Regions from separate parts of the Kitasatospora sp. NPDC056327 genome, predicted to be linked through region 3. Evidence: riboswitches for the same ligand, from Rfam matches in the RefSeq annotation. Region 3 holds a riboswitch; each other region holds the start of a gene.

Region 1 (8,534 bases), on a different contig from region 3:
CCCGGATTCGCCGCGCCCCCCGGGCCGGAGCTGCTGCCGGCCGGCCCGCTGCTCACCCCCGCGGCGATCGGGGCGGTGCTGGAGGCCAGGGCCGCCGCGGCCCGGCGGCTCTTCCGCGACTCCGGCGACGACGGCAGCGCCGCCGGGCTCGGCGCCGCCGACGGCCACGGCCACGCGCACTCGCACGGCCCGGGCGGGGAGCACGGCCACGGCGGGCACCACCCGCACGGCCACAGTCACGGCCACGGCCACCCGCACCTGCACTCCCACGAGCACGGCCATGGCCACGAGCACGGCGAGGGGCGCCCGTTCGTCGCGCCCCCGGCGGCCCCGGGCGGTGCGCCCTGAGCGCCGCCCGGGGCCGCCGGGGCGACGGAGGGCAACCGGCCCCGGCCCGCCGGCGCTGCGGTGGGCCGGGGTCGGCAGGAGGCCCGGGGCCGGGCGCGGCCTGCGGAAGCGCCGGCCGGTTCAGCAGTGCCTGGCCTGGGTGTTGGCGTAGTCCTTGAACGCGGCCTGGGTGCCCGGTCCCGCGACCCCGTCGACGGCGCCGCCGTACCCGAACCCGTCCGCGAGCCGCCGCTGCAGGGCCGACACCGTGCCGGGACCGACGATGCCGTCGATCGAACCGGTGTAGCCGTACCCCGAGGCGAGGCGGCGTTGCATCGCCTTCCAGCTGTCGGGGCCCAGCTCGCCGTCGAGCGCGCCGCCGTAGCCCCAGCCGGCCTTGAGGTAGCACTGGACGTACTTGGCCTGCGTGGCGCTCAGGCCGAGGTTCACCACCGCGTTCAGGGCGGTCGTCGTCGTGCTCACCGACGTGCTCGGCCGCTGGGCGGGGGCCGCGGTGCCGGCGGTCGCACCCGCCAGGCCGCCCGCGGCGAGTCCGGCGAGGGCGGTGATGCCGACGAGGGCGCGGGTCAGTGCGTTCGTCTTCGTTCCCATGGTCCTGCCTTTCGGGAGACGGTACCGGTCAGCAGTTGCGGATGGACCAGACGGGGGTCCAGTCGAGGTCGTGCCGGGTGGAGTCGGGCGTGAAGGTCCTCAGCACGTTGCTGTTCCGGCCGTAGAACGTCGAGGTGACTCCGCCGGTCTGGTTGTCGAAGTACCAGCCAGAGTCGTTGAAGTAGGACAGGTAGTAGCGGTTGCAGGCGTCGAGGTCGAAGACCTTCCAGACACTGGCGTCGGCGTCCCAGGCCCCGACGCAGAGGCTGCCCGTGGGGCAGGCGATGGGGACGCCCACGCCCAGGGCTCGGGGCTTCACGTACGGGGAGACGCTCGGGCCGGGTGAGGCGGTGGTGGCGTGGGCGGCGGTGCCGGTGCCCAGGGTGGTGAGGGCCAGGGCGGCGGTGCCGGCCAGGGCGAGCAGCGAGCGTTTGAGGCGCATGGTGGCGGGGCTCCTTCCGGTCGGGGATCTCGTGCCCCGATGGTGGGCCAGGAGCCGGGTGGGCGGTACCTCGTAGGTCCGAGGGCGGGCCGGGAGGCGCCGGTCAGCAGTCCGGGACCCAGGTGTGCGAGCGCGGCCGCTCGTCGGCGCCGAGGTTGCGGCGCTCGCCGCGGCCGACGCAGCCCAGGAACTGTTGCCGGTCGGGGCCGGCGTAGTAGCGGACGTCGACCAGGAGGGCGCCCTCCTCGAAGCTCTGGCCGTTGTTGTAGACGGACCGGGGCGGCCGATCGGCGGTCCAGCGGCAGGCGAGGCCGCCCTGCGTCCAGTCCTCGTAGCCGTCCACCCAGGCGCACATCTCGCCGCGCCCGTCGGGTTCGGCGAAGAAGCAGACGGTGCCGTGCCCGCAGCGGGCGTAACCGGTGGGGTCGCGGTCGATGCCGAGGCCGAGCAGGCCCGCCAGCAGGCCGGTCGCGGCGGCGGCGATCAGCGGGCGGCGGTGCCGGTGCAGGACGGGCAGCAGCGGGCGCCGCGGCCGCCGGCCGGCCGCCGCGGTGCGGGCCCGGAGGTGGAGTGAGGCGGTGCTGTGCCGGGCCCGGTCCTCGGGGCGGCGGGCCAGGCAGTCGTGGACGATGTCCCGCCAGAGCAGCGGCAGCCGGGGGGAGATCCGCAGTTCCTCCTCGCCCCGGGCGTAGCGCAGCGCGGCCTCCCGGCGGGCGGCGGGGGTCGCGCCGGGCAGCGGCAGGGTGCCGGTGAGGACGAGGTGGGCGAGGACGCCGAAGGCCCAGATGTCGGCGGTCGGGCGGATCTGCCGGCCGCGCTCGCCGATCTCGGCCCAGAGCAGGTCCGGCGGGGTGTAGTCGGGCGTGGCGAACGGCGGCGCGTAGGCGTGGGTGCCGTCGAGTTCGGCGGCGAGGTTGAAGTCGGCGAGCCGTGCGGTGCCGTCCGGCATCAGCAGGACGTTGCCGGGTTTGAGGTCGCCGTGCACCCAGCCCGCGCGGTGCAGTTGGGCGAGACCCTCGCAGATCTGGGCGAGCAGGGCGGGGCCCGACCGGGGGGTGCGGTCCTCGGCGAGCAGGGCGTCCAGCGAACAGTCCGCCTCTTCGAGCACGAGGACGGTGGAGCCGTCGAGCTCGGGCCGGCCGGGTTCGTCGACGGCGAGGATCTCGTACAGCCGGATCAGCCGTGAGGCGCTGACCCGGCTGAGCACCTCGGTCTCCCGGTCGGCGAGGTCGCGCAGGTGGCGGAGCTGGCGCGGGGTCCGGGTGCCGGTGGGCAGGAACTTGAGCGCGGCGCGCGAGGGCAGGCCGGGCCTCGGCAGGGCCCGGCGGGCCGCGTACACGCTGCCGAAGGAGCCGTTGCCGAGCAGCCGGTCGACCCGCCAGGCGCCGATCCGGTAGCCCTCCGGGACGGGCAGCGCACCGGTGGGGCCGGACGGCAGGTTCACCGTGCGTGCCCGGGGGAGAGGAGGGCGAGGTCCTCCTCGCGGACCAGGTCGAACCGCAGGGCCAGGGAGGCCAGCGCGTCCTTCTTGCCGACCAGGCGCGGACCGGAGGAGGCGCTCTCGGGTCCGGCCTTGAGCCGCAGTTTGACGGCCAGGTAGTCGATGTTCCACTGCACGGCGGCGCGGTTGGCGGACGGCCAGAGCGGGCGGAGGCGTTCGACGACCTGGTCGACGGTGGGCGGCAGGGCGTGCGGCTCGCCCCGGAGCCGGGGTTCGCAGAGCGCGGCGAGCACCAGGAAGTAGCGCCGGGTGCGGTCGAGCGGGAACGCCAGCAGGGTGGGTTCACGGTCCGGCCCGGCCGGCGCGTCGCGGTCGGCGTAGTCGTGGCGCGGTGCCCAGACGTCGAGGCTGAGCAGTTCGGAGACGGCCGGCAGGACGAGCCGGGCGAACTCGAACGGGACGGGCGCGGCCAGCCGGCCCGGTGCGACCTTGATGTGCTCGCCCGCGCCCTCCGGGTTCTCCACCACGTAGGTCGAGGTGCGGCTCAGGTTGCTCAGCGTCCAGTACGTGCCGGTGGCACCGATCTCGCCGGCGGTGCGGGAGACGCCGCCGTGCGGGATGCCCAGGCCCGGCGCGGCGTCCCCGGTGACGGCCCGGCCGAACCGGAGGGTCTCTCCCGGGGACAGTCGGAGCCGCTCGGCCGGGACCATTCCGGGCCCGGGCACCACGATGATGCTGTGCATGCCGCTTCCCCTCCCCCGTGCAGCGGTCGGGGAAAGGGTAGCGAGCGGAATCAAACGTTCCTGTAACGATCGGTCATGGAGCCCGGGAGCCGCGAGGTTTCGCGGTGGTGTCGGCTCAGCACTCGCCGCGCCAACGGAAGGAGTCGATCGTCCGTCCGCCGGCCGGGAGGTTGCCCCGGCCCTCGGCCCAGCCGTAGTGCAGGCACTGGCCGCCGCCCTCGCGGAACGACACCTGGACGTGGTCGGCGCCGGGCTCCTCCGTCCCGTTGTTGAAGTACGACCGGCGCGGGCCGCAGGTGCTGGCGGGTTCGTCGACGGCCGAGCGGCAGACCGTACCGGTGCCGTCGGCCCCCGAGTAGAAGCAGACGCTGCCGGACGGACAGTCCTGCCAGGCCGCGGCCGGGCCACCGGTGCAGTTGCGGCTGGTGACCTTCGGCCAGGACTTCTGCAGGCCGCTGTACTCGACGCCGTCGAAGCGGGCCGGCACCCGGTCCTTCTCGTAGGTGAAGTCGCCGGTCGGCGCGTAGCGCTGCTCGTGGTGCAGATGCGCCCAGTCGTTGGCCCGGCCGGTCTTCCCGATCCTGCCGATCGGGGTGGACGGCGTCACCGGGTCACCCTTCTTCACGTAGGTCGCCGGGGCGTCCATCAGGTGGTAGTAGGCCGTGAACCAGCCGTTGCCGTGGCTGATCTGGACGGTGTTGCCGGAGCCGTTGTCCCAGTACGTGGCGGACACCGTACCCGCGGCGGAGGCCAGTACCGGGAGGCCGTCGGACCCGGTGTTGCCCTCGACGAAGATGTCCAGGGCCGGGCTGTGGTCCCCGCCGTAGGTGTGCAGCTCCCAGGTGGTGCCGCACGGGAACGGCAGCTGGAAGGCCGGCGGCGCCGGCCGCGTGGCGGCCGTCGCGGCGCCCGGTCCGGCGGGGAACGCCGTGAGCAGGACCCCCAGGACGGCCATCAGCACGCCTGACCGCCACCACGCGTGGAAACGGTTTCTCATTCTCTACCCCCTCGTCCGGTCGGGTCCGCCCGGGGCCGGTACCACCTCGCAACACCGAGGGTGCGGCGGTCGGGACCCCGGTCGGCGTCCGGACTCCGGTGGGCGGTGGCCCCGGTGGGGCCGCCCCGTGCGGCGGACATCGTGGTGAATGGTGGTGCCGTGGTCGCGGGTTTGCCTCTAGGGTGGTGCCCGCAGCTGGTTCGCCCCGTCCGCCAGGCGGGGCGTCGTAAGAGGGAACCCGGTGACGCCTATCGGCCAGTCCGGGACTGCCCCGCAGCGGTGAGCGGGAACGACCGCCGTCATACGCACTGGGCCCGGGCCGGGTCTGGGAAGCGACGGCCAGTAGGTGTCCGCCCTCGACGAGGGCGGGTGTGCCCGCGAGTCCGAAGACCTGCCCGCTGCCCGCCCGCGGATCGTCCGCGCGCGGCTGTCCGATGACCTCGTGGGCGGGTCGGCGTGCACACCCTGCGGAGCCTTTCGGGCGTCCGTGCGGGTTGTCGTCCCCTTCGCGCACTCGTGCCGTCATCGGGCACTGGAGGAGCAAGACTCGCGAAGGAGAGTCCCCTTGACGACGAAGTCCGCAGCTGCGGCGACGCTGCCCACCGTGCACGGCTACCCCCGGCAGGGCCGGGGCCGGGAGCTGAAGAAGGCCATCGAGGGCTACTGGAGGGGCACGGTCACCGCGGACGCCCTGCTGGCCGCGGCCTCCGGTCTGCGCCGGGAGAACTGGACGCGGCTGACCGCGGCGGGAATCCGGGAGGTTCCCACCGGGGACTTCTCGCTCTACGACCACGTGCTGGACGCCTCGGTGGCCGTCGGCGCGATCCCGGACCGCCACCGCGCCGCGGTCGAGGCCGACCCGCTGGACGGGTACTTCGCCATGGCGCGCGGTACCCAGGACGTCGCGCCGCTGGAGATGACCAAGTGGTTCGACACCAACTACCACTACCTGGTCCCCGAGCTGGGGCCGGACACGGTGTTCGCCGCGAACCCGGCCAAGGCGGTCGGCGAGCTGCGCGAGGCGCGCGCGCTCGGCCACGACGCCCGGCCGGTGCTGGTCGGCCCGGTCACCTACCTGCTGCTCGCCAAGCCCGCGCCCGGCGTGGCCGCCGGCTTCCAGCCGATCACCCTGCTGGACCGGCTGCTGCCGGTCTACGCGCAACTGCTCGCCGATCTGCGGGCGGCCGGGGCGCACTGGGTGCAGCTGGACGAGCCCGCCCTGGTCCAGGACCGCACCCCCGCCGAGCTGAACGCCGCCGCCCGCGCCTACCGTGACCTCGGCGCGCTCACCGACCGTCCGAAGCTGCTGGTGGCCAGCTACTTCGACCGCCTCGGCGAGGCCCTGCCCGTCCTCGCCAAGGCCCCGGTCGACGGTCTGGCCCTGGACTTCACCGGCCCGGCCGCCGCGAACCTGGACGACCTCGCCGCCGTCGGCGGCCTGCCCGGAAAGCGCCTGGTCGCCGGGGTCGTCGACGGCCGGAACGTCTGGATCAACGACCTGGAGAGGTCGCTGGCCACCCTGGCGACCCTGCTCGGTCTCGCGGACCGGGTGGACGTCGCCCCGTCCTGCTCGCTGCTGCACGTGCCGCTCGACGCCGGCCTGGAGCGGGAGGTCGACCCGCAGATCGCCCGCTGGCTGGCCTTCGCGAAGCAGAAGACCGAGGAGGTCGCCCTGCTCGCCCGCGGCCTGCGCGAGGGCACCGGCGCGATCACCGCCGACCTCGCCGCCAACCGCGCGGACCTGGCCTCCCGCGCCGCGTCGCCGATCACCCGCGACCCGGCCGTCCGGGCCCGCGCCGCCGCCGTCACCCCCGACGACGCCCGCCGTGCCCGGGCCTACCCCGAGCGGGCCGTGGCCCAGCGGGCCCGCCTCGGCCTGCCCCTGCTGCCCACCACCACGATCGGTTCCTTCCCGCAGACCACCGAACTCCGGGTGGCGCGCGCCGATCTGGCGGCGGGGCGGATCGACGCGGCCGCCTACCGGGAGCGGATGGAGGCCGAGGTGCGCGAGGTGGTCGCCCACCAGGAGAAGGCCGGGCTGGACGTCCTGGTGCACGGCGAGCCCGAGCGCAACGACATGGTCCAGTACTTCGCCGAACAGCTCACCGGCTACCTGGCCACCCGGCACGGCTGGGTGCAGTCCTACGGCACCCGCTACGTGCGCCCGCCGGTGCTCGCCGGGGACATCTCCCGCCCGCACCCGATGACCGTCGACTGGTTCCGCTACGCCCAGGGCCTGACGGACCGGCCGGTCAAGGGCATGCTGACCGGCCCGGTCACCATGCTCGCCTGGTCCTTCGTCCGCGACGACCAGCCGCTCGCCGACACCGCCTGCCAGGTGGCGCTGGCCCTGCGCGACGAGGTCACCGACCTGGAGGCCGCGGGCGCCGCCGTCGTCCAGGTCGACGAACCCGCGCTGCGCGAGACCCTGCCGCTGCGGGCCGCCGACCGCCCGGCCTACCTGGAGTGGGCGACGGAGGCGTTCCGGCTGGCGACCTCCGGCGTCCGTGCCGACACCCAGGTGCACACCCACATGTGCTACGCGGAGTTCGGCGCGATCATGACGGCGATCGACGAGCTCGACGCGGACGTCATCTCCCTGGAGGCCGCCCGTTCGCACATGGAGGTGGCCGGTGAGCTGGCCGCCGCCGGCTACCCGCGCGAGGTGGGACCGGGGGTGTGGGACATCCACTCGCCGCGCGTGCCGGGCACGGAGGAGGTCGTGGAGCTGCTGCGCACCGGGCTGGCGGCGATCCCGGCGGAGCGGCTGTGGGTGAACCCCGACTGCGGGCTGAAGACCCGCGGCCGGCCGGAGACCCGTGCCTCCCTGGAGAACCTGGTGGCCGCGGCCCGCCTGCTGCGGGCGGAGCTGGCGGGCGGAGCCGCGGGCAGGCCCGTCGGCTGATCCCCGGGCCGGGGGACGGTGTCAGCCCGCCCCCGGCCCGGTCCTCGTCCGGGTCCTCGCCCCGAGCCGCGGCCCGAGCCGCGGAGTCCGCGGGCCGCGCGGACTCCGCGGCCGGTTAGGATCCCCGGGTGCCCGCCGGGCCGGTGAGCTGCCGGACCCGGTGGGAGGAGCGGACCGACCGGACTTCCGACCCCGAGGGGTGATCAACGCGAACGGCTTCCTGCCCGGGGCCCGTCTGCCCACCGTCCTGCGGGCGGCGCGGTCGGAGGACGGCTCCTGCCGCCATCTGCTGGTCTGGAAGGCCGGCCCGGGCTGGCGGATGGTCAGCAGCGCGGTGCTGGGCGGGGGGCTGGGTGAGCGCGAGTGGGTGCTGAACGCCCAGGTCAGGCCCGGCTACGGGCGGATGGACCCCGACCGGCACCTCGCGGAGCTGGCAGCGGCCGAAGGGCTGCGCGGGCCCGGCGTCGGGCTGATGACGGCGGCGGAGGTCGACGACTGCACCTGGGCCGAGGACGGCGGCGCCGTCGCCCTGGTGACGACCGGCATCGGGGTTCCCGTCTGGGCGGCGGCGCCCGGGCCGGCCGCTGCGGAAGTGCCCGGTCCGTACGTCCCCGGCACGATCAACGTCCTCGCCGTGGTGCCGGCACCGGTGGCCGACGCCGGTCTGGTGAACCTCCTGGCGACCGTCACCGAGGCCAAGGTGCAGGCGCTCCTGGACGCCGGGTACGCGTGCTCCGGGACGCCGTCCGACGCGGTCTGCGTGGCCGTGCGGACACCCCGGCCGCAGGAGGCGGCCGATCCGTTCGGCGGCCCGCGGTCGCGCTGGGGCGCCCGGCTGGCCCGGGCGGTTCACCGGGCCGTCCTGGAGGGAGCCGAGCTCGACCGGGACCGCCGCGACCGGGGCCCGGCGCCCTTGCACACGGGCCCCGGGCCGGACTGCCGCCGCACGGACGTCCTGTCCCGGGGGCGGGTCCCCGCCTGAGCGGGCGGGCCCGGGTCGGGCGCGCAGGGCAGCGCGCGCCGGGCGGGACGGGCGGTGGGGGACCGGCCGGGGCCGGGGCACCGTC
Region 2 (8,534 bases), on a different contig from region 3:
GGCCCAGCGGGCGATCCGGACGGCGTCGACCAGCATGCGGCGGGCCAGCGGGGCGAGCTCGGCGGGGGCCGGGAAGCCCTCCGGGACGGGGACGCGGCCTCGGCCGGGTGCGGGGGCGGGGCCTCGTCGGCGGGGTACGCCCGGGGCCCCCGGCCTGGCGCCGGCGGGGCGGTGGGCCGTTCCGGGGAGACGGGTAACCGTCGCACCGGTACCGATCGTCGGCGGGAGCGGGGCATCACGGTCGCGCGGGTTCCGAGACGTCACGTCGAGCAGTCTTCCCCTTGTACCGGCCATCTGTCACATCCGGTTGTCCGCTCGGGGGCGGGCGCGGGGCGCGGGGGCTCGACAAGATCGGGCAACGGGGGCCAAACCGGCTGGCCGGAACCGTGTGGCGGGTCCATGCCAGGTGGGAGGGTGCGGACGCCCGTTGTTCCGTCCGCGGTCACCCCGGGCGCCTTGCGCCGGCCCCCGGCGCCCGCCCGCTCCCGGCGGGGCGGGCGGGGGCGCGGGCGGGTTCAGCAGAAGGGGGTGAGCCAGCGGCGGAGGGTCTCGGCGTAGCGGTCCGGATCGGTGTTCCACAGGGCCGCGTGGCCACCGCCGGGGAACGGCCGGAGGTTGACGACGTCCGGACGGCTGCGGGCCAGCCGCTCGGCGGCGGCGAACGGGGCCACCGGATCGTCCGGGCCGTGCAGCACCAGGGTCGGCACCCGCAGGTCGGTGCCCTCGGCGAGGCGGGCGAAGTCGGCCAGATCCACCCCGGTGCGGCCCTGGGCGGCGAGTGCGCCGAGTTCGGCGGCGGCGCCGCGGAAGCCCGCCCGGGCGGCGTCCCGGCGGGCGGTGGCCGGCCAGTCCAGCACCGGCGAGTCCAGCACCAGGCTGCTGATCGCGGGGGAGAGGTCCGAGCGGGCGGCGGTCTGCAGGGCCATCGTGGCGCCCAGCGACCAGCCGTACAGCACGACCCGGCCCGCGCCGGCGTCCAGGGCGGTCCGGACCGCCGCCTCGACGTCGCGCCACTCCGTCTCGCCGAAGTGGCCGAGACCGTCCGGGGAGGCGGGCGCCCCCGCGTCGCCCCGGTAGGTCACCACGAGCGCGGGCAGCTCCAGCCTCCGCAGTTCGGGCAGCACCGGGAGGGCCTGCCGGCGGTCGTCGTCCGGGCCGTGCACCAGGATCACCCAGGTGCCGCGCTTGCCGGCCAGCCGCCAGGCGGGCATCGCGCCCAGCTCGCCCTCCACGGCGGTGTCGGCGAACGGCAGGCCCAGCGCCGCGGACGGGTCCCCGAGGTACACCCGGGGGGAGAGACGGACCTCGGTGCCGGGGGTGAGGGTGCCGTGGTCGGCGCGGACCAGGCGGCGGGTGACGCCCCGCTCGTCGGCGTGCAGCACCTCCTCGACGACCGCGTGGCCGTCCTCGCCCCACTCGACGGCCCAGCGGCCCGGGCGCTCGCTCTCCGGACCGCGGGTGAGCGTGACCCGGCCCGCGCCGAGGCTCTGGACCAGCACCGGGCCGGTCCGCTCCCGGACGCCCGCCGCCGGACGGACCATCCGCTCGGACGCCCGGCGGCCGATCACCAGGACGGCCGCCCCGGTGCCGACGGCGGCGGCCGCCGCGGTGGCCGCGATTCCCCAACGCATACTCGCTCCCCGATGGCTCGGTGCCGGGACCCCTCGGTGTCTGGAACCCACTGCTCAGCCCAGTCCACTCGCGGCGGCGGGCCGCGGCCAGCAGGACACGGCCGTACGGGTTGTTCCGGGACGAAGGTCACACCGCCCCGGCGGGCCGCCGGAGGCTGTGACCAACCCCTCCGTGACCTCGGTTGACTCCCGGTTCGGGCCCGTGATGGGATCCTTCAGCCAATACGGAGGCATGCAGAGGAAGCCGGTGCGAGTCCGGCGCGGTCCCGCCACTGTCACCGGGGAGCACGACCGGAAGAAGCCACGGCGCGCCGTCAGAAGCCGCTGGAAGGCCCGGGAGCGCGTCCGACCCGGAAGCCAGGAGACTCTCGCCCCCGGTTCGTCGATCCAGGGCGCGGACCCTGAGTGAGGACACGCACGCCATGCAGGCTGCCCCGCCCGGCCGGCCCCTCCCCCGCCCGCTGCCGACGTGCGCCCGCTGACCCGGGCCGCCGTCTTCGGCGCGGGCGCCGTCGCCGGCTACCTGGCCGACGCCCGGTTCGGCGATCCGCGCCGCGGCCACCCGGTGGCCGCCTTCGGCACCGCCGCCGGCCGCCTCGAACGCCTCCTCTGGCGCGACCACCGCGGCGCCGGCACCGCCTACACCGCGCTCTGCGTGGGTACGGTCGCGGCCGGCGCGCTCGCCGCCGACCGGCTGCTGACCCGCCGTCCGCTCGGCCGGGCCGCACTCGCCGCCGCCGCGACCTGGACGGTACTCGGCGGCACCTCGCTGACCCGGGAGGCCCGCACCGTCGGCCGCTCACTGACCGCCGGGGACCTCACGGCGGCCCGGGAGCGGCTGCCGCACCTGTGCGGGCGCGACCCGAGCGCGCTGGACGAGCAGCAGCTGGCCCGCGCGGTCGTCGAGTCGGTCGCCGAGAACACCGCCGACGCCGTGGTCAACGCCCTGGTCTGGGGCGGCCTGGCGGGCACCCCCGGTCTGCTGGCCTTCCGCGCCGTGAACACCCTGGACGCGATGGTCGGTCACCGCTCGCCCCGCCACGCCCGGTTCGGCTGGGCCTCGGCCCGGCTGGACGACGTGGCGGGCTGGCCGGGCGCGCGGCTGACCGCGCTGCTGGCGGTCGCCGCCGCGCCCGAGCCGCGCACCGCCTGGCGGGTCTGGCGGCGCGACGGCTCCGCGCACCCGAGCCCGAACGCCGGTCAGGCCGAGTCGGCCTTCGCGGGCGCGGTGGGCGTGCGCCTGGGCGGCACGCTGCGGTACGGCGAGCGCGTCGAGCACCGGCCGGTGCTGGGCGGGGAGCTGCGCCCCGTCGGGGTGGACGACATCGAGCGGGCCTGCGTGCTCTCCCGGCGGGTGAGCGCGCTGGCCCTGGGTACGACCGTCGCCGGGCACCTGCTGCTCCGGGCGGCGCTGGGCGGGAGAAGGGGCAGGACATGAGCGGGGCACTGCTGGTCGCCGGGACGACCTCGGACGCCGGGAAGAGCGTGGTGACCGCCGGCATCTGCCGCTGGCTGGCCCGGCAGGGCGTCGCGGTCGCGCCGTTCAAGGCGCAGAACATGTCGCTGAACTCCTTCGTCACCGCCGACGGTGCGGAGATCGGCCGCGCGCAGGCGATGCAGGCGCAGGCCGCCCGGGTGGAGCCGGAGGCCGCGATGAACCCGGTGCTGCTCAAGCCCGGCGCGGACGGCCGCAGCCAGGTGGTGCTGCTGGGCCGGCCGGTCGCCGAGGTCGGCGCGCTGGACTACCGCGAGCGCAAGCCGGTGCTGCTGGAGCGCGCCCTGGAGTGCCTGGCGGACCTGCGCGGCCGCTTCGACGTGGTGGTCTGCGAGGGCGCGGGCTCCCCCGCCGAGATCAACCTGCGCGACCGGGACATCGCCAACATGGGCCTGGCCACCGCGGCGGGGCTGCCGGTCGTCGTGGTCGGGGACATCGACCGCGGCGGCGTGTTCGCGGCCATGTACGGGACGCTGGCGCTGCTGTCGGCGGAGGACCAGCGGCACGTGGCCGGCTGGTTCGTCAACAAGTTCCGCGGCGACGCCCGGCTGCTGGCCCCCGGCCTGGAGATGCTGCTCGGGCTGACCGGCCGTCCGGTGCTCGGCACCCTGCCGATGCTGGCGGACCTGTGGCTGGACGCCGAGGACTCGCTGGACCTGTCGACCGTCGTCGACCGGACCGCCGCACGCGGCCCGTACGGCGCGGACGTGCTGCGGGTGGCCGTGCTGCGCTTCCCCCGGCTGTCCAACTTCACCGACCTGGACGCGCTCTCCCAGGAGCCCGGCGTGCTGGTGCGCTGGGCGACCCGGCCCGAGGAGCTGGCCGACGCCGACCTCGTCGTGCTGCCCGGCACCCGGGCCACCGTCGCGGACCTGGCCTGGCTGCGCGAGCGCGGCCTGGAGCCGGTGCTGCGGGCGCGGGCGGCGGCCGGGCTGCCGGTGCTCGGCGTCTGCGGCGGCTACCAGATGCTGGCCCGGTCGATCGTGGACGGCGTCGAGTCGCGGGCGGGCGCGGTGGACGGCCTCGGGCTGCTGCCGGCGCACGTGCGGTTCGGCGCGGAGAAGGTGCTCGGCCGGCCCGTCGGCGAGGCCTACGGGGAGCGCGTCGAGGGCTACGAGATCCACCACGGGATCGTCACCGCCGAGGGCGGCGAGGCGTTCCTGGACGGCTGCCGGGCGGGCTCGGTGTGGGGCACCACCTGGCACGGCGCGCTGGAGAACGACGGCTTCCGGCGCGCCCTGCTGCGCGAGGTCGCCACGGCGGCCGGCCGCGCGTTCGTGCCCGCGCCGGACACCTCGTTCGCGGCGGCGCGGGAGGCCCGGCTGGACCGGCTGGGCGAACTGATCGAGGAGCACGCGGACACCGACGCGCTGTGGAAGCTGATCGAGGGCGGGGTGCCGGCGGCCGGATCGCTGCCGTTCCTGCCGCCCGGAGCCCCTGGAGAGCCTGCATGAGTGACGTCCGTTACCCGTTCACCGCGATCGTCGGCATGTCCGACCTGCGGCTCGGCCTGCTGCTGAACGCGGTCTCCCCGGCGGTCGGCGGCGTGCTGGTGCGCGGAGAGAAGGGCACCGCCAAGTCGACCATGGTGCGGGCGCTGGCCGGCCTGCTGCCGTCCATCGCGACCGTCGACGGCTGCCGCTTCGCCTGCGACCCGGCCGCCCCGGACCCGCAGTGCCCGGACGGCGCGCACGCCGGCGCGGCGTCCGCCGAACGCCCCGCCCAACTCGTCGAGCTGCCGGTCGGCGTCTCCGAGGACCGGATCGTCGGCTCGCTGGACCTGGAGCGGGCGCTCGCCGAGGGCGTCAAGGCCTACGAGCCGGGGCTGCTCGCCCGGGCGCACCGGGGCGTGCTCTACATCGACGAGGTGAACCTGCTGCAGGACCACGTGGTGGACCTGCTGCTGGACGCCGCCGCGATGGGCCGCTCCTACGTGGAGCGCGAGGGCGTGTCGGTGCGGCACGCGGCGCGCTTCCTGCTGGTCGGCACGATGAACCCGGAGGAGGGCGAGCTGCGGCCGCAGCTGCTCGACCGGTTCGGCCTGACGGTGGAGATCGCCGCCACCCGGGAGCCGGCCGAGCGCGCCGAGGTGGTGCGCCGCCGCCTCGCCTACGACGCCGGCCCGGACGCGTTCGCCGCCCGGTTCGCCGCGGAGGAGCTGGCCCTCGCGGCCCGGATCACCGCCGCGCGGGAGCTGCTGCCCGCGGTGGAGCTGACCGACACGGCGCTGCGCCAGATCACCGCCGTCTGCGCGGCGTTCGAGGTGGACGGACTGCGCGCGGACATCGTGATGGCGCGCACCGCCGTGGCGCTGGCCGCCTGGGCGGGGCGCACCGAGGTGCAGGCCGAGGACGTCCGCAAGGCCGCCCAGCTGGCGCTGCCGCACCGCCGCCGGCGCAACCCCTTCGACGCGCCGGGGCTGGACGAGGAGCAGCTGGACCGGGTGCTGGAGGAGCAGGCCCGGCAGGAGCCGGAGCCGGCGGAGGCCGCGGAGGGCTCCGGGCCCGAGGAGGACCCGGACCCGGAGGGCGGTCCGGACGGTCCCGACGGCGACGGCCCGCAGGACGGCGGTCCCGACGGCCCCGGTGGCGGCGCGCCCGAGCCGTCCGCCGGCCCGGAGGCGCCGGAGGCCGGGGCGACCGGCCCCGAGGAGCCCGCGGACTCCGGCGGGGCCGGGGAGGCCGCTCCGCAGCCGGTGCCGGCCCAGCACCCCTCCCCCGGGCGCGAGACGGCGCCGGTCGCGGCCGGCGACCCGTACCGGACCCGGCTGTTCGCGGTGGACGGCACCGGGCGGGGCGCCCAGGGCCGGCGCTCCCCCGCCGAGACCGACGGCGGCCACACCGTCCGGGCCCGCCGTCCGCGCGGCCGGCTCGCCCGGCTGCACCTGAGCGCCACCCTGCGCGCCGCCGCGCCGCACCAGGTGGCCCGCGGCCGCGACTCGCGGGCCCTGGTGCTGCACAAGGACGACTTCCGCGAGCAGGTGCGCCAGGGCCGGGAGTCCAACCTGGTGCTGTTCGTCGTGGACGCCTCCGGTTCGATGGCCGCCCGGCAGCGGATGACCGCCGTCAAGGGCGCGGTGCTCTCGCTGCTGATGGACGCCTACCAGCGCCGCGACAAGATCGGCATGATCACCTTCCGGGGCTCCTCGGCCGAGCTGGCGCTGCCGCCCACCTCCTCGGTGGAGGTCGGCGCGGCCCGGCTGGAGTCGCTGCCCACCGGCGGGCGCACCCCGCTGGCGGCCGGTCTGCTGCGCGCCCACGAGGTGCTGCGGGTGGAGCGGCTGCGCGACCCGGACCGCCGGCCGCTGCTGGTCGTGGTGACCGACGGCCGGGCCACCGGCGGCGGCCGGGACGCCGTCGCGCAGTCGCACCGGGCGGCCGGGCTGCTGGCCGCGCAGGGCGTGGCGAGCGTGGTGCTGGACTGCGAGTCCGGCCCGGTCCGGCTCGGTCTGGCGCGCACCCTGGCCTCCCGGCTGCGCGCCACCGCCGTGACCCTGGACGAGCTGCGCGCCGACGGCGTCGCCTCGCTCGTCCGCGACAGCCGTCCGGGCGGTACGAGCCGTCCGGCCACCACCGCTACGCGAAAGGCGGCCTGAGCCGACATGCCCAAGGGTGTTCCCGAGAGCGTCCCCGACGACGGCCTGACGACCCGCCAGCGCCGTACCCTGCCGATCACCGCCGTGCACACCGGTCCGGGCAAGGGCAAGTCCACCGCCGCGTTCGGCATGGCGCTGCGCGCCTGGAACCAGGGCTGGCCGGTCGGGGTGTTCCAGTTCGTGAAGTCCGCCAAGTGGAAGGTCGGCGAGGAGAACGCGCTGCGGGTGCTCGGCGCCTCCGGCGAGGGCGGCACCGTCGACTGGCACAAGATGGGCTCCGGCTGGTCGTGGATCCAGCGCTCGTCCGAGCAGGAGATGGACAGCGAGGCGGCGGCCAAGGAGGGCTGGGAGCAGGTCAAGCGCGACCTCGCCGCCGAGACCTACCGCTTCTACGTGCTGGACGAGTTCACCTACCCCATGCACTGGGGCTGGGTCGACCCGGAGGAGGTGGTGGCCGTGCTGAAGGACCGGCCGGGCAGCCAGCACGTCGTCATCACCGGCCGGTACGCGCCCGAGGCGCTGACCGGCTTCGCCGACCTGGTCACCGAGATGACCAAGGTCAAGCACCCCATGGACGCCGGCCGCAAGGGCCAGCGCGGTATCGAGTGGTAGCCGCGGAGGGCGGTGGCCGGGAGGAGCCGGGCACGGCGGAACGGCCCGCGGAGGAACGGCCCGCGGCGGGACCGGGTACCGGGGAAGCGGGCGCCGGGGAAGCGGGCGCCGGGGCATCGGGCGCGGAAGAACTGAGCACGGAAGAACTGAGCACGTGAACATCCCCCGTCTCGTCGTCGCGGCGCCCTCCTCGGGCGCCGGCAAGACGACCGTCGCCACCGGCCTGATCGCCGCGCTCGCCGCGCGCGGACTGGCCGTCTCGCCCCACAAGGTCGGCCCGGACTACATCGACCCGGGCTACCACGGGCTGGCCGCCGGCCGGCCCGGCCGCAACCTGGACGCGTTCATGTGCGGGCCGGAGCGGATCGCCCCGCTCTTCCTGCACGGCGCGGCCGGGGCGGACGTCGCGGTGGTCGAGGGCGTGATGGGGCTGTTCGACGGCGCGTCCGGGCGCGGCGAGCTGGCGTCCACGGCGCACGTGGCCAAGCTGCTGCGGGCACCGGTGGTGCTGGTGGTGGACGCCTCCTCGCAGTCCCGGTCGGTGGCGGCGCTGGTGCACGGCTTCGCCTCCTGGGACCCGGAGGTCCGCCTCGCCGGGGTGATCCTCAACCGGGTCGCCTCGGACCGGCACGAACTGCTGCTGCGCGAGGCGCTGGAGGAGGGCTCGGGCGTGCCGGTGCTGGGCTCGGTGCGGCGCTCGGCGGCGGTCGCCACGCCGTCCCGGCACCTGGGGCTGATCCCGGCGGTGGAGCGCTCGGCGGAGGCGCTGCGGGCGGTGGCCGACATGGGTGAACTGATCGCCGCCTCGGTGGACCTGGACGCGGTGCTGGCGCTGGCCCGGACGGCGCCGCCGCTGGACGGCGCCGGGCCGTGGGACCCGGCGGCCGAACTGGCGGCGCTGTCCGGCCCGGCGGGCGGTGCGGTGGGCGCCGGGGCCGGCGGTGCGGTGGGCGGTGCGGCCGGCGGGGGCGCGCCGCGGATCGCGGTGGCCGGGGGTGCCGCGTTCTCGTTCTCGTACGCCGAGAACGCCGAACTGCTGGCCGCCGCCGGTGCCGAGGTGGTGCCGTTCGACCCGCTGCACGCCGACGCCCTGCCGGAGGGCACGGCGGGTCTGGTGATCGGCGGCGGGTTCCCCGAGCTGTACGTCCGGGAGCTCAGCGCGAACGGCCAGCTGCGGGCCGCGATCGCGGCGTTCGCCGCC
Region 3 (6,540 bases):
CTTGCCCGCGAGGTCGAGGACGAGCGTGCCGCCGGGCGTCAGGCTGTCGTGCATGGTGCGCAGCACCCGGGCGTTGTCGGCGGGGTCCTCGAAGTAGCCGAAGGAGGTGAACATGTTGAGCACCACGTCGAACTCGCCGGGCGCCTCGTAGGCGCGCGCGTCGGCCCGGACGAACGTCACCTTGGCGCCGGCCTCCTCGGCGAGCCGCCGGGCCCGCTCCAGCATGGGCTCGCTGAGGTCGACGCCGGTGACCGCGTGGCCGCGGCGCGCCAGCGGGACGCTGAACACGCCGGGCCCGCAGCAGAGGTCGAGCACCCGGGAACCGGCCGGGAGGTCCAGCAGCGGGGAGGAGCCGAGCAGTTGCTCGGCCTGCTCGTGGCGCTGCTCGGAGAACAGGAAGTCGTGGAACTCGGTCCAGAAGTCATCGTCCTGGAACCCGCCCGTCCGTGTCATACGGCCTCAGTGCTCCTTCGTCGTCGTGCGGTTGGGGGTGCGGTTGGGGGTCGGTCCCGGCCGCGCGGGAGCGCAGCGCGAGCAGCAGCGGGGGCAGCAGCAGGCACTGGGCGGCGGCGAGCAGCCAGAACAGGCCGGTGTGGCCGCCCCGTTCGGAGATTCCGTAGAGCTGTCCGCCGAGGATGCCGCTGGCGCAGGCGCCGAGTCCGGCGCCGAGCCGCTGCTGCCCGAAGACCACGGCGTCCGAGCGCGGGCTGCGGGCCAGCGCCTCCAGGTCGTTCTTGAGGAAGAGCACGATGTCGCCCAGGGTGATCAGCGCCCCGCCCGCCAGCAGCGCGGGCCGGGTGCCGGCGGCGAGCACGGCCAGCCCGGCGGCGAGCCCGGCGAAGCCGGCCGCCAGGGCCACCGGGTAGGGCATCCGCCGGATCGCGTCGGAGGCGAGCGGCTGCACCACCACGACCAGGGTGAAGCAGAGCAGCAGCACCAGGCTGTAGAAGGTGCCGGAGGCCTGCTCGACCGCGTACATCGCCAGGAAGTGCTGGAAGTGGAAGTACAGGTAGAAGGCGAGCGCGTTGGCCGCGAACGGCAGCACCGCGAGCCCGGCCAGCAGGCCCTGTCCGGTTCCCGGTGCGTCGGCGCGCTTCGGCGCCGACCCGGCGGGCAGGGCCGCGTGGCCGGCGGTGACCAGGACGAACAGCGCCGTGACGGCGAGGAACAGGTAGCCGGGCGAGGAGAGCACGAACGGCCCGGCGATCAGCGGCCCCACCGCCATGCCCGCGTTGAGGGCGGCGTTGCCGGCCGACAGGAACGCCGGCCGGCGTTCGTCGTCGACGCCCCGTACCAGGTAGGCCTTGTTGGCGGGCAGGTACAGTGCGGCGCCGCAGCAGGTCAGCACGAGCGCGCCGACCGCCAGCGGCGGCCAGCGCAGCGCGAGCAGCAGGCCGACGAAGCCCGCCGTGCGGACGGTGAGTGCCCACAGCATGGTGTGCCGCAGGCCGATCCGCTCGGCCAGTGCGCCGCCGGCGATGCCGCCGGAGAACTGCACGAGGGAGGCCGCCGCCAGCACGACGCCGACCGTGCCGAGGCCCATGCCGAGCCGCTCGTGCAGGAAGACCGACATGAACGGCAGCACCATGAAGCTGCCGAGCGGGATCAGGAACGAGCTGAGCAGCAGGAACCGCAGCGGCCCGTCGAGCGTGCCGAGGGCGGCCCTCAGCCCGGCCGGGCCGGCGGCGCGCTCAGCCACCGTCGGCCCCGCCGCCCCCGCCCTCACCGGCGGCCCCCGGGGCGGGCGCGGGGTCGGGCGCGGGCCCGAGCACCGGAACGGGCCCGGGCGCGGACGTGGGCCCGGCCGGTTCGGTGAGCACCCGCAGGGCGTTGGCGGCGGCGACCGCGTGGTGGGTGGCCAGCTCCGCGGTGTCGCCCTCGGCGTAGACGATGCCCGCGTAGCCCCGGCTGTCGGCCAGGTGCTCGACCAGGTCGCCCGGCGCCCTGACCGGGTACCAGGCGGGCGAGCCGGGCAGGCCGGCCAGCCGCTCCAGCCCGGCGACACCGGTGAACACCCCGGGCGCGGCCGGGTAGCCGAGGACGAAGGCGACGGCGGGGCCACCGGGCGGCTCGGCGTCCATCAGCGCGGGCCGGCGGCCGAGCGCGGCCTCGACCAGCGCCTCGTACACGTTGACGCCGAGCGCGCGGCACAGGCCCTCGCCGACCAGCGCGCCGCCGATCCGGGGGTTGATCTCGACGACCTCCGGACCGTCCGCGGTCAGCACGAACTCCACGTGCGCGAAGCGGTCGGTGTAGCCGACGGCGGCCAGGACGTCGCCCAGCCACCGCTCCAGCGCCGCCCGGCGCGGCTCCGGGAACGCCACCGGGAACGCCGTGATCTCCTCGCGGAAGTACGGCTCGGGCGACATCAGCCGGCTGGAGACGCCCAGCAGCCTGGTCCGGCCGTCCCAGCCGAGCGTCTCGGCGCTGTACACCGGCCCGGCGAAGTACGGTTCGGCGAACAGCCGGCCGCGGAACTCCCGCCCGGCGGCCTCGGCGAGGACGGCGTCCAGCTCCGCCGGGTCGCGCACCAGCCAGACGTTCTGGCTGCCGGTGCCCGCGGTGTCCTTGAGGACGGCGGGCAGGCCGGGCTCCTTGAGGATTGCCTCCGCCGTCTCCGGGCCGGCCCCGGTGACCGGTACCGCGCGGCCGCGGGTCAGCCCGGCCTCGTACAGCCGGCGGCGCACCGCCGACTTGTCGCGGGTCAGCCGCAGCACGGCCGGGTCGAGGCCTGGCAGGCCGAGCCGTTCGGCGAGTTCGGCGGCGACCAGCGTCCAGGTGTCGGTGGAGCTGATCAGGCCGCGCGGCCGCGGGGAGCGTTCCAGCAGCGCGGTGAGGCCGTCGACGTCGAAGGTCTCGGTCTCCACGACGTCCAGCGCGTCGGCCGGCAGCCGGTCCAGCTCGTAGGTGTAGTAGGACCGGTCGCGGGTGAGCAGGGTCAGCCGCTCACCGAGCGCGTCGGCGGCGCGCACCAGGTGACCGAGGCCGAAGGTGAGCGACTCCAGGCAGACGATGCTCATGCCGCCCGCTCCTTCGGGTGCGGCGGGCACGCGGTGCGCCGCCAGGCCATCGTGGACCAGGGCATGGACATCTCCTCGGGGGCGGAGACCTCGACCGGTTTCAACGCGGCCGGGTCGGGGGCTTCGGCGTGCCGGGCGAAGACGCGCTCGACGTAGCGGTGACCGGTGTCGGCACCGATCACCAGGTGCAGCCGGTCGGGGTGGCGGCGCGCCTCGTAGGTCGCGGCCAGGTAGCCGGCGCCGGTGGACAGCCCGGCGAAGACGGCGTGGTCGCGCAGCAGGGCGACGGCGCCCGCCATCGCGTGGGTGAAGTCCAGCCAGTGGATGCCGTCGTAGAGGTGGTGGCGGACGTTGTCGAAGACGATGGAGGAGCCGATCCCGGCGATGATCGCCTCCGGGTCGTGGTGCCCCTGGCTGCCGAAGGTGACGCTGCCGAAGGGCTGCACCCCGACCAGCCGCACCGACGGGTCGAAGGCGCGCAGCCGGGTCGCCACCCCGCCGGTCGAGGCACCGGAGCCGACGCCGCCGACGACGGTCAGCGCGGCGCCGGGGAAGGCGGCCGTGATCCGGTCGGCGACGTCGTGGTAGCCGAGGTAGTGGATGTCGTCGTGGTACTGCCGCATCCAGTGCCAGTCCGGGTGCACGGCCAGCAGTTCGCGCACCCGCCGCACCCGCAGCTCCTGGTCCAGCTTGAGGTCGCGGGAGGGCACGACCTGCTCGACGGTGGCGCCGAGGATCTCCAGCTGGGCGCGGGTGGTGGCGTCGACGGTGGTGGAGGCGACGATGTGGCAGTGCATGCCGTAGCGGTGGCAGGCGAGCGCCAGCGCGTAGGCGTAGATGCCGCTGGAGCTGTCCACCAGGGTCTGGCCCGGGTGGACGGTGCCGCGTTCCAGCAGGTGGCGGACGGCGGCGAGCGCCGAGTAGATCTTCATCGACTCGAACCGGACCAGCACGAGGCCGTCGGTGAGCCGGACGAGATCGGGGACCTTCAGGGCGTCGGCGATGTGGGGGTGGATCACCTGTAGCCTCCTTGGGCGAAGGAACACTGGTGGCCGAGCGTGTGGAAGAACGCGGACAGGTCCGACTTGAGCGCGGCGTCGGGGCGTCCGGGGAGCAGGTAGCCGATCAGGCAGCCGGTGTGGGCGACGAAGATCCCGTCGGCGCCGAACTCCTCGCGGTGGGCGAGCAGTTCGTCGAACGTGGCCTTGGGGAGGACCTGCTGGGAGAGCGTGGCGCTCACCGTGGCCGTCCGCGCGACGGCGGCCGGGTCGCCCGCGGCGAAGCCCTTCAGCAGGTCGGTCAGGCAGCGCCGGTACTCCTCGCCGTGCCGCCGGTAGTGCCCGAGCAGCAGGTCGGTGACGGCGGCGGTGTCCACCGTCCCGGGCTCGGTGATGTACGCGGTGTGGAAGCCGATTCCGGCGCCCATCCGCCGCACCACCCGGTGCCGGCCGCTCAGGTAGAGGGCGAACTCGTCGAGGAAGACGCTGTCCGCGCGCTCGATCTCGCGCAGCACGGCGAGCACCACCCCGGTGTCGTACGGCAGCGCGAAGATCCGGAACAGACAGCGCAGTGTCGCCACGATGTCGGCGGTCGAACTCGCCATGCCCACACCGACGGTGAGGTCGGAGTGCACGCACCAGCGGCCCGGCGGCAGGGTCAGTCCGAAGCGCTCCAGGAACAGCCGGGCCGCCGTCGCGGCCTTCTCCCCGAGCGGCAGCGGCCCCGGTGGGTCCGTCCCCGGGGTGAAGTGCACCCAGGAGTGGCGGTCGACGGGGAACGACACCACCGCGATGTCGGGCCGGGGGCCGGCGTGCAGCGGCCCCTGGTACAGCTCGCCCAGGGTGCCGTGGCAGACACCGGAGACCGTGCCGCCCGGCGGCGGGGCGGGCCGGGCCCCTCCGGTGGGGGTCACCGGGGCACCACCCGGGCCGCCGGACGGCGGGTCGGCCGGCGCCCGGTGCGGGCGGGCGGAACTCGCGCGGTCACGGACACGTACTCCTCCTCGTTCCGAGCCCCGCGTGACGACCCGGAGGAGGAAGGTACGGCGCGTCGTCGCACGCTGCGCAGCCGTCCGTACCGCCGACCCGGTCCACGAGGTCACCGTGCACAGCCCGCACGTGGGGGTGCGGGCGCAGCGGCAGGTCTTCGGACTCGTGGGCCGGTGCGCCGGGGGCGGCGCACGCCTACCGGCCGTCGCTTGCCGGGCCGGGGCGGAGCCCGGTCCCGGTGCTGTTGACGGCTTTCGTTCCCACTCACCGCTGCGGGACAGTCCCGGTTTCCCACCGGGTTCCCTCTTGCGTCGCGCTGCCGAGGTCGGGTCGGACAGGAGGCGCGAACCAGCTGCGGACACGAGCATACGGGGGCTCGCGCTCCGGTGGCAGAGCGCGCGCGCACGGTTGTCCGAATGCCGTCGGTCCGCGGGCCGGGGCGTCGGGGCGCTGCGGCGGAAGGACCGGCGGCGCACGTGTCACTCTGGCCGGATACGGGCTCGGCAAGGCGGAACCCCTCCGTCACACTTGTTCGACCCACCTCCCGCTGTACACCGTCAAACGGTGTCCCGCCGTTCCGGAAGGTCCACGATGCTGCCTGAGACGACGCCGCGGGGCGACGGTCCGGACGCCCCGCCCGCCGCCGGACGACGGCCCGCCGAACGCGTCGCCCTCCGCTCCGACCTGCGGGCCGCACTGCCCGACGCGGGCGCGGCGTTCGGCGTCACCGCGGCGGTGTTCCTGCTGCTGTACGTCCGGATGAACGCCGGCACCTCGGCGACGGTGGCGGTCATGCCGTTCATGGACGACGCGGGCACGTACTGGATGTACCTGCTGAGCCAGGCGTTCGGCTGGTCGGGGCTGCTGTGGGCGTGGGGGACGGTGGTGCTCGGGCTGCTGCTGTCCGGGCCGCGGCCCGCCCGGCTACCGGTCGCGCGGCAGACCCTGGAGCGCTGGCACCGCACGACGAGCCTGACCACGACGGCCCTGATGTTCGCGCACGCGCTGCTGTTCGCGGCCGAACTCGTGCGCTACGAGGCCGAGTCGACGTGGGGCGACCGGCTCTGGTCGGGGTTCGCCGACAGCTTCGTGCCCGGCTGGTACGACTCCGGCACCGGCCGGACCGCCATCCCGCTCGGGCAGGGCGCGCTCTACCTGGCCGTGCCACTCGGCCTGCTGTTCTACGTGCGGCACCGGATCGGGCCGAACACCTGGCGCCGGCTGCACCGCTTCGTGATCGTCGTCTACGTGCTGAGCGTCTGGCACACGCTGCTCTACGGGACCAACGTCTGGTACGGCGAGTGGCCGCGCACCGTCGTGTGGCTGCTGCAAGTGCCGCTCGCCGTACTGCTGTTGGTCCGGCTGCTGCGGCCCGCCCGGCGGGCCGAGCGGCTGGGGGCACCGGGGGCCGGCGGGGCGCGGGCGCTGCCGGCGTGGGTGGTGCGGGCGCTCGGACGGGTCGCGGTGGCGGCCGTCGTGGTCGGCCTGATCGCGGTGGTGGCCTCCGGCCACGACGGCGGGCGGACGCGGCC
Region 4 (6,598 bases), on a different contig from region 3:
CGAACTCCAGCGAGCGCATCTCCTTGATGTCCGCGCCGGCCGCGAAGGCCCTCTCCGAGCCGGTGACGACCAGGGCGCCGATCTCCGGGTCCCGGTCGAACGCGGTGGCCGCGGCCACGACCTCGTTCATCAGCCGGGTGTTGAGCGCGTTGAGCGCCTCCGGCCGGTTGAGCGTGATCAGGCCGACCCGGCCCGCACGCGCCACCAGGATCGTTTCGTGGTCGCTCACGCGCGGGCCTCCCTGAGAGTGGTGACGATCGCCGAGAAGTCCAGGCCCGCGCCCCCTCCGGCAGCAAACTGCGCGTACAGCTCCGCCGCCCTGCTGCCGAGTTCCGCGGGGACCGCGTGCGCGGTGGCGGCGTCGGCGGCGAGGCCGAGGTCCTTGGCCATCAGGGCGGCCGCGAAGCCCGCCGCGTAGTCCCGGTTGGCGGGGCTGGTCGGGACGGGCCCGGGGACGGGACAGTTGCTGGTGAGGGCCCAGCACTGACCGGAGGCGGTGGAGGCGACGTCGAAGAGCGCCTGGTGGCTCAGACCGAGGCTCTCGCCGAGGACGAACGCCTCACCGACCGCGATCATCGAGATCCCGAGGATCAGGTTGTTGCAGATCTTCGCGGCCTGCCCGGCACCGGAGGCGCCGCAGTGGACCACCTTGCGGCCCATCGCGGCGAGGACCGGCTCGACCGCGGCGAAGTCCGCGTCCTCCGCGCCGACCATGAAGGTCAGGGCGGCGGCCCCGGCCCCGGTCACGCCGCCCGACACCGGCGCGTCGACGGCCCGGTGCCCGGCGGTCCGGGCCAGGTCGGCGGCGACGCGCGCGTCCCCGACCGCGACGGTCGAGCAGTCCACGAACAGCGCGCCCCGGGTGACGGTGACCAGCTCCCGGTAGACCTCCAGGACATGGCGCCCGCTCGGCAGCATGGTGAACACCACGTCCGCGTCCGCGGCGGCCCCGGCGGCCGTGGCGGCGGTGCGGACGCCGTACCCGGCCGCCCGGTCGACGGCCTCCGGCACGAGGTCGTACCCCGTGACGGTGTGCCCGGCCCCGACGAGGTTGGCGGCCATCGGGCCGCCCATGTTGCCGAGTCCGACGAATCCGACGGTGAGGGTCACCAGCGCTCCAGGGGGGTGAGGTCGGCGAGGCCGAGTTCGCGCTCGCCCAGCGGGGCGAACCAGCGGGCCACCGCGGCGGGTCCGACGGCGTCCAGGGTGGCGGGGTTCCAGTGCGGAGTGCGGTCCTTGTCGATCACCTGGGCCCGGATCCCCTCGGCGAGGTCCGGGGTCGCCAGCGCCGCGCAGGAGCTCCGGTACTCCTGGTCCAGCACGGCCTCCAGCGGCCCGAGGGCACGGGCCCGCCGGAGGGCGGCGAGGGTGGCCTTGACCGCGGTCGGCGCGTTGGCCCCGATCCGGTCGGCGGCCTTCCTGGCCTCGGGCTCGCCGCTGTCGCCGAGCCGGCCGAGGATCTCCTCGACGCTGTCGGCCGCGTAGCAGTCGTCGATCCACTCGCGCTGCCGGGCCAGCACGCCGGGCGGCGCCGGCGCGACGTGCCGGGCGAGGGCGTCGTGGACACTCGATTCGGCCAGGTCGTCGAGCAGGGCGGGAAGGCGCTCGGCGGGGACGAAGTGGTCGGCGAGGCCGCAGAGCAGGGCGTCCGCCGCACCGGCCGATCCTGCCGTGAGGGCGAGATGGGTGCCGAGTTCGCCGGGCGCCAGGGCGAGCAGATAGGTTCCGCCGACGTCGGGGACGAAGCCGATGCCCGTCTCCGGCATCGCGACCCGGGTGCGCCCGGTGACGATCCGGACGCTGCCGTGGGCGGAGACGCCGACCCCGCCGCCCATCACGATGCCGTCCATCACCGCGACGTAGGGCTTGGGGTAGCGGGCGATCCGGGCGTTGAGCCGGTACTCGTCGCGCCAGAACTCCTCGACGGCGGCCGGGTCGCCGCCGGTGGCGGCCCGGTGGATGGCGACGATGTCGCCCCCGGCGCAGAAGGCCCGGTCGCCGGCTCCGGTGATGACGACGGTGGCGACCCGGTCGTCGTGCTCCCAGGTGTCCAGGGCCTGCGCGATCCGCCCCACCATGGCGTGGGTCAGGGCGTTCAGGGCCGACGGCCGGTTGAGGACGATCAGTCCGGCCCGGCCCTCGCGGTGGACCAGGACCTGGTCGGTGGCGCTGTTCCCCATCACGCGGCTCCGGTCAGGCCGCGGGCCACGATGACGCGCATGATCTCGTTGGTCCCTTCCAGGATCTGGTGCACCCGCAGGTCGCGGACGATCTTCTCGATGCCGTACTCCGCCAGGTAGCCGTAGCCGCCGTGCAGTTGGAGCGCGGAGTCGGCGACCTCGAAGCCGGTGTCGGTGGCGTGGCGCTTGGCCATCGCGCACAGCTGCGGCGCGCGGGCGTCGCCGCGGTCCAGGGCGTCGGCGGCCCGCCGGACCAGGGCCCGGGCGGCCTCCAGTTCGGTGGCCATGTCGGCCAGCCGGAACTGGAGCGCCTGGGCGTGGAGCAGCCGGGTGCCGAACGCCTCCCGCTCGGCGAGGAAGGTCATGGTGCGTTCCAGCGCGCTCTGGGCCCCGCCCAGCGAGCAGGCGGCGATGCCGAGCCGGCCGCCGTTGAGTCCGCTCATGGCGATCCGGAAGCCCTCCCCCTCCGTGCCGAGGAGGCGGTCGGCGGGCAGCCGGACGCCGTCCAGGACCACCTGGCGGGTGGGCTGGGCGTTCCAGCCCATCTTCCGCTCGTTCGGGCCGAAGGACAGCCCGGGGTCCTCCCGGTCCAGCAGGAAGGCGGAGATGCCCCGCGGTCCCGGGCCGCCGGTGCGGGCCATGACCAGGTAGACCCGGGAGGTGCCCGCGCCGGAGATGAACTGCTTGACCCCGTCCAGGACGTAGTGGTCCCCGTCGCGCCGGGCCCGGGTGCTCAGCGCGGCGGCGTCCGAGCCGGCCCCCGGCTCTGTGAGGCAGTAGCTGCCCAGTTGCTCGGCCGCGCAGAGCCCCGGCAGCCAGCGGCGGCGCTGCCCGTCGGTGCCGTAGCGGTCGACCATCCAGGCGACCATGTTGTGGATCGACAGGTAGGCGGCGATCGAGGGGCAGCCGGTGGCGAGCGCCTCGAAGGCCACCACCCCGTCCAGCCGGGTGAGTTCTGATCCGCCGGCGTCCTCCCGGACGTAGACGCCGCCCAGGCCGAGGTCGGCGGCCTTGCGCAGCACGTCGACGGGGAAGTGCTTGGCCTGGTCCCACTCCACCGCGTGCGGGGCGAGGTGCTCGTCGGCGAAGGCCCGGACGGCCCGGGCGACGGCACGCTGTTCCTGGTCGAGATCGTGCACGGCGCTCAGCCCATCGTGGGGATGGTGAAGCTGGCACCCTCCTTGACCCCGGAGGGCCAGCGGGAGGTCACCGTGCGGGTGCGGGTGTAGAAGCGGACGGAGTCCGGGCCGTGCTGGTTGAGGTCACCGAACGCGGAGCGCTTCCAGCCGCCGAAGGTGTGGTAGGCGATCGGCACCGGGATCGGCACGTTGACACCGACCATGCCGGTGTCGACGCGGCGGGTGAAGTCACGGGCGGTGTCGCCGTCGCGGGTGTAGATGGCCACGCCGTTGCCGAACTCGTGCTCGCTGGGCAGGCGCAGCGCCTCCTCGTAGTCGGCGGCACGGACGACCGTGAGCACGGGGCCGAAGATCTCCTCGCGGTGGATCCGCATGTCCGGTGTGACCCGGTCGAAGAGCGAGGCCCCCAGGAAGTAGCCGTCCTCGTGCCCCTCCAGCCGGAAGTCCCGGCCGTCGACGACGAGTTCGGCCCCCTCCCGGACGCCGAGGTCGAGGTAGCCCCGGACGCGTTCCAGCGCGTCCCGGCCGACCAGCGGTCCGAAGTCGGCCTCCGGGTCGTCCGAGCGGCCGACCCGGAGCGCGCCGATCCGCTCGACCAGCTTGGCGACCAGGGCGTCGGCGGTCTCCTCCCCCACCGGTACGGCGACCGAGATCGCCATGCAGCGCTCGCCCGCGGAGCCGTAGCCGGCGCCGATCAGCGCGTCCGCGGCCTGGTCGAGGTCGGCGTCCGGCATGACGATCATGTGGTTCTTGGCGCCGCCGAAGCACTGCGCGCGCTTGCCGTGCGCGGCGGCCGTGGCGTAGACGTACTGGGCGATCGGGGTGGAGCCGACGAAGCCGACCGCCTGGACCCGCGGGTCCTCCAGCAGGGTGTCCACGGCCTCCTTGTCGCCGTTGACCACGTTCAGCACGCCCGGCGGCAGTCCCGCCTCCAGGAACAGCTCGGCGAGCCGCAGCGGCACCGAGGGGTCGCGCTCGGAGGGCTTGAGGACGAAGGCGTTGCCGCAGGCCAGCGCCGGTGCGGCCTTCCAGAGCGGGATCATCGCCGGGAAGTTGAACGGGGTGATGCCGGCGACGACGCCGAGCGGCTGGCGCATCGAGTACACGTCGATGCCGGTCCCGGCGTTGTCGGTGAACTCGCCCTTCAGCAGGTGCGGGATCCCGGCGGCGAACTCGACGACCTCCAGGCCGCGCTGGAGGTCGCCGTGGGCGTCGGCGACGGTCTTGCCGTGCTCGGCGGAGAGCAGCCGGGCGAGCCCGTCCCGCTCCTGCTCGACGAGTTGGAGGAAGCGCAGCAGCACCCGGGCGCGGCGCTGCGGGTTCCAGGCCGCCCAGCCGGGCTGGGCCTGTTCCGCGTCGGCGATCACGGCCTCGACCTCGGCGCGGGACGCCAGCGGCACCCGGGCCTGGACGCGGCCGGTATTGGGGTCGTACACGTCTCCGAAGCGGCCGGAGGTGCCGGCGGCGGGCTTGCCGGCGATGAAGTGGTGCAGTTCACGGACCATCACGAACCTGCTCTCGTCAGGGCGTCAGGAGGATCCGAGGGAGGGGCGCACGGCGTCCGCCCGCACGGCGCCCGGGCGGGCGCGGGCGTGGGGGCTGCCGGGCGCGGCGAGCCGTCAGGGTGACGGGCGGGCCGCGGCCGTCGCAGGATCACCAGGGTCGGGAAGAGCGCAGACCGGTGCCATGCGTGTTTGCTCCATCCTCGTGGACAACACGGAACACCCGCAGTCGGTATCCTGACTCCCGGATCGGCGCGCGTCGCCCGGCCTTCCCGGCCAGCGGCCAGTGGCTGGTACTGCGGCGACGAACTCCCCGGTCACAGTGGCGGGACCGTGCCGGATTCACACCGGCTTCCCTGCACTGCGGGCCTTGTCCACGACCATATAGTCGGACGTCCTAGTAAGTCCAGAGCGCCACCCGCCTCCCGCCTTCCATCGCCCGTCACCCGTCACCCGTCACCCGTCACCCGTCACCGGACGTCCCGCCCCGGTTCCGGTTCCGGCGGGCGGGGCGACGGGCAGGTGCCGTGAAAGCGGGAAAGCGCACGGTTCGACCCCGCCGGCGCGCCTTCGGCAGGGTCGAACCGTGCGCTTTCCGGAACTGTCCGTCAGACCGCCGGAGCGGGGGCGGCCGTGCGGTCCCCGACGGGCGCGGCGGGGGTGAGGGCCCGCTGTGCCAGGGCGCCGAAGACCAGGGCGAACCCGGTCCACAGCACGGCCTGGAGACCGATCGAGGCGAGCCGGAAGTCCCACATCAGCCCGGCCGGGAAGCCGTCCGGGATCGCGTCGTCGTTGGACGGCAGGACGAGCGCGAGCAGCGCCATCACCGCGGCGTAGCCGACACCGGCCGCGACGACGGCGTTCCAGGTGCCCAGACGCGGAGCCAGGCGCCTGCCGAGGATGACCGCGGCGACACCGATCAGCACGCTGAGCGCGATCATCAGGAAGAACAGCGACGTGCGCTTCCCGATGGTGTCCGGGTTGCCGACCGCGGGCGGCATCGCCGGGTACTTGAGGAACGGCACCAGGTAGACGGTGGCGAACGCGGCGCCCGCGACCAGCGCGGCGGTGGCCCGGGGGCCGAACCGGCCGATCCGGCCGAGGGCGAAGCAGAACGCCAGCGCCGCGATGCCGCCGACGGCGACGCCGTAGACCAGGACCCCGGTGGCGAGGCCCGCGGTGGACTGGAGGTCGCGGCTGACCAGTTCCTCCTCCTCGTCACCGGAGCCGGCGGCGTCGGCGGTGCCGGCGGCCCCGTGGGAGTCGGCGTGGTCGCCGGCGGGTTCCGCCGCCTCGCCGTGGTGGTGCCCGGCGCCGGCGGACTGGGACTGCTCCTGCGCGATGGCGTCCGAGACGGGGCCCTCGCCGACGGTGTAGGCGAAGACGAAGGCCACCAGTCCGGCGATCAGGCCCGCGATCAGGCCCCGCAGCAGCAGCTTTCCGACGGTGCCCGAGGAGACGGTTGCGGAGTTGTTCATCGGTGCCCGGTCTCCGCTCAGTGGCACGGGAAGCCGAGCAGGTGGCGGCCGTCGTGCACCCACTCGTGCACGGTGGCCCCGGAGATGAGGGAGGTGGCGCCCTGTTCGGCGCCGACGAAGTAGAGCAGGACCAGCATCAGGGTGCCGAGGAACAGCGCCCAGGGCAGGATGGCGCGGATCGGCAGCGCGGCCGGGGCGGAGCCGCCCGCGGGCAGGCTGGGTGAGAGGACGGACTGGGCCATGGCAGGACCTCCTGGGGGAAACACGCGTCCCGTTCGGTGGAGCTCTGACGACGGCGG

Evidence for each region. A riboswitch is a leader RNA that binds a small molecule or an ion and turns the genes downstream of it on or off. The one in region 3 is predicted to bind cobalamin.
Region 1: another riboswitch for cobalamin. It lies ahead of metE (5-methyltetrahydropteroyltriglutamate--homocysteine S-methyltransferase); the one in region 3 lies ahead of ACFCX4_RS12650 (hypothetical protein).
Region 2: another riboswitch for cobalamin. It lies ahead of ACFCX4_RS20695 (cobalamin biosynthesis protein); the one in region 3 lies ahead of ACFCX4_RS12650 (hypothetical protein).
Region 4: another riboswitch for cobalamin. It lies ahead of ACFCX4_RS04665 (CoA-acylating methylmalonate-semialdehyde dehydrogenase); the one in region 3 lies ahead of ACFCX4_RS12650 (hypothetical protein).

The regions. Positions count from the first base shown of each region.
Region 1 covers NZ_JBHJRC010000005.1:50,743-59,276, reverse strand. The annotation lists gene ACFCX4_RS01625 (sirohydrochlorin chelatase) at 1-348, shown strand, start outside; gene ACFCX4_RS01620 (peptidoglycan-binding domain-containing protein) at 469-939, opposite strand; gene ACFCX4_RS01615 (hypothetical protein) at 968-1,381, opposite strand; gene ACFCX4_RS01610 (serine/threonine-protein kinase) at 1,485-2,825, opposite strand; gene ACFCX4_RS01605 (FHA domain-containing protein) at 2,822-3,565, opposite strand; gene ACFCX4_RS01600 (peptidoglycan DD-metalloendopeptidase family protein) at 3,681-4,562, opposite strand; cobalamin riboswitch at 4,790-4,955, shown strand; gene metE (5-methyltetrahydropteroyltriglutamate--homocysteine S-methyltransferase) at 5,128-7,467, shown strand; gene ACFCX4_RS01590 (adenosylcobinamide amidohydrolase) at 7,667-8,449, shown strand; gene ACFCX4_RS01585 (hypothetical protein) at 8,533-8,534, opposite strand, start outside.
Region 2 covers NZ_JBHJRC010000140.1:1,325-9,858, forward strand. The annotation lists gene ACFCX4_RS20685 (hypothetical protein) at 1-36, opposite strand, end outside; gene ACFCX4_RS20690 (alpha/beta hydrolase family protein) at 516-1,631, opposite strand; cobalamin riboswitch at 1,809-2,020, shown strand; gene ACFCX4_RS20695 (cobalamin biosynthesis protein) at 2,101-3,069, shown strand; gene ACFCX4_RS20700 (cobyric acid synthase) at 3,066-4,580, shown strand; gene ACFCX4_RS20705 (putative cobaltochelatase) at 4,577-6,721, shown strand; gene cobO (cob(I)yrinic acid a,c-diamide adenosyltransferase) at 6,728-7,333, shown strand; gene ACFCX4_RS20715 (cobyrinate a,c-diamide synthase) at 7,488-8,534, shown strand, end outside.
Region 3 covers NZ_JBHJRC010000066.1:3,957-10,496, reverse strand. The annotation lists gene ACFCX4_RS12670 (class I SAM-dependent methyltransferase) at 1-453, opposite strand, end outside; gene ACFCX4_RS12665 (MFS transporter) at 422-1,699, opposite strand; gene ACFCX4_RS12660 (ATP-grasp domain-containing protein) at 1,692-3,020, opposite strand; gene ACFCX4_RS12655 (cysteine synthase family protein) at 3,017-4,039, opposite strand; gene ACFCX4_RS12650 (hypothetical protein) at 4,036-4,932, opposite strand; cobalamin riboswitch at 5,160-5,316, opposite strand; gene ACFCX4_RS12645 (ferric reductase-like transmembrane domain-containing protein) at 5,600-6,540, shown strand, end outside.
Region 4 covers NZ_JBHJRC010000017.1:32,849-39,446, reverse strand. The annotation lists gene ACFCX4_RS04685 (enoyl-CoA hydratase) at 1-229, opposite strand, end outside; gene mmsB (3-hydroxyisobutyrate dehydrogenase) at 226-1,110, opposite strand; gene ACFCX4_RS04675 (enoyl-CoA hydratase/isomerase family protein) at 1,107-2,180, opposite strand; gene ACFCX4_RS04670 (acyl-CoA dehydrogenase family protein) at 2,180-3,328, opposite strand; gene ACFCX4_RS04665 (CoA-acylating methylmalonate-semialdehyde dehydrogenase) at 3,325-4,824, opposite strand; cobalamin riboswitch at 5,031-5,221, opposite strand; gene ACFCX4_RS04660 (CbtA family protein) at 5,430-6,299, opposite strand; gene ACFCX4_RS04655 (CbtB-domain containing protein) at 6,317-6,541, opposite strand.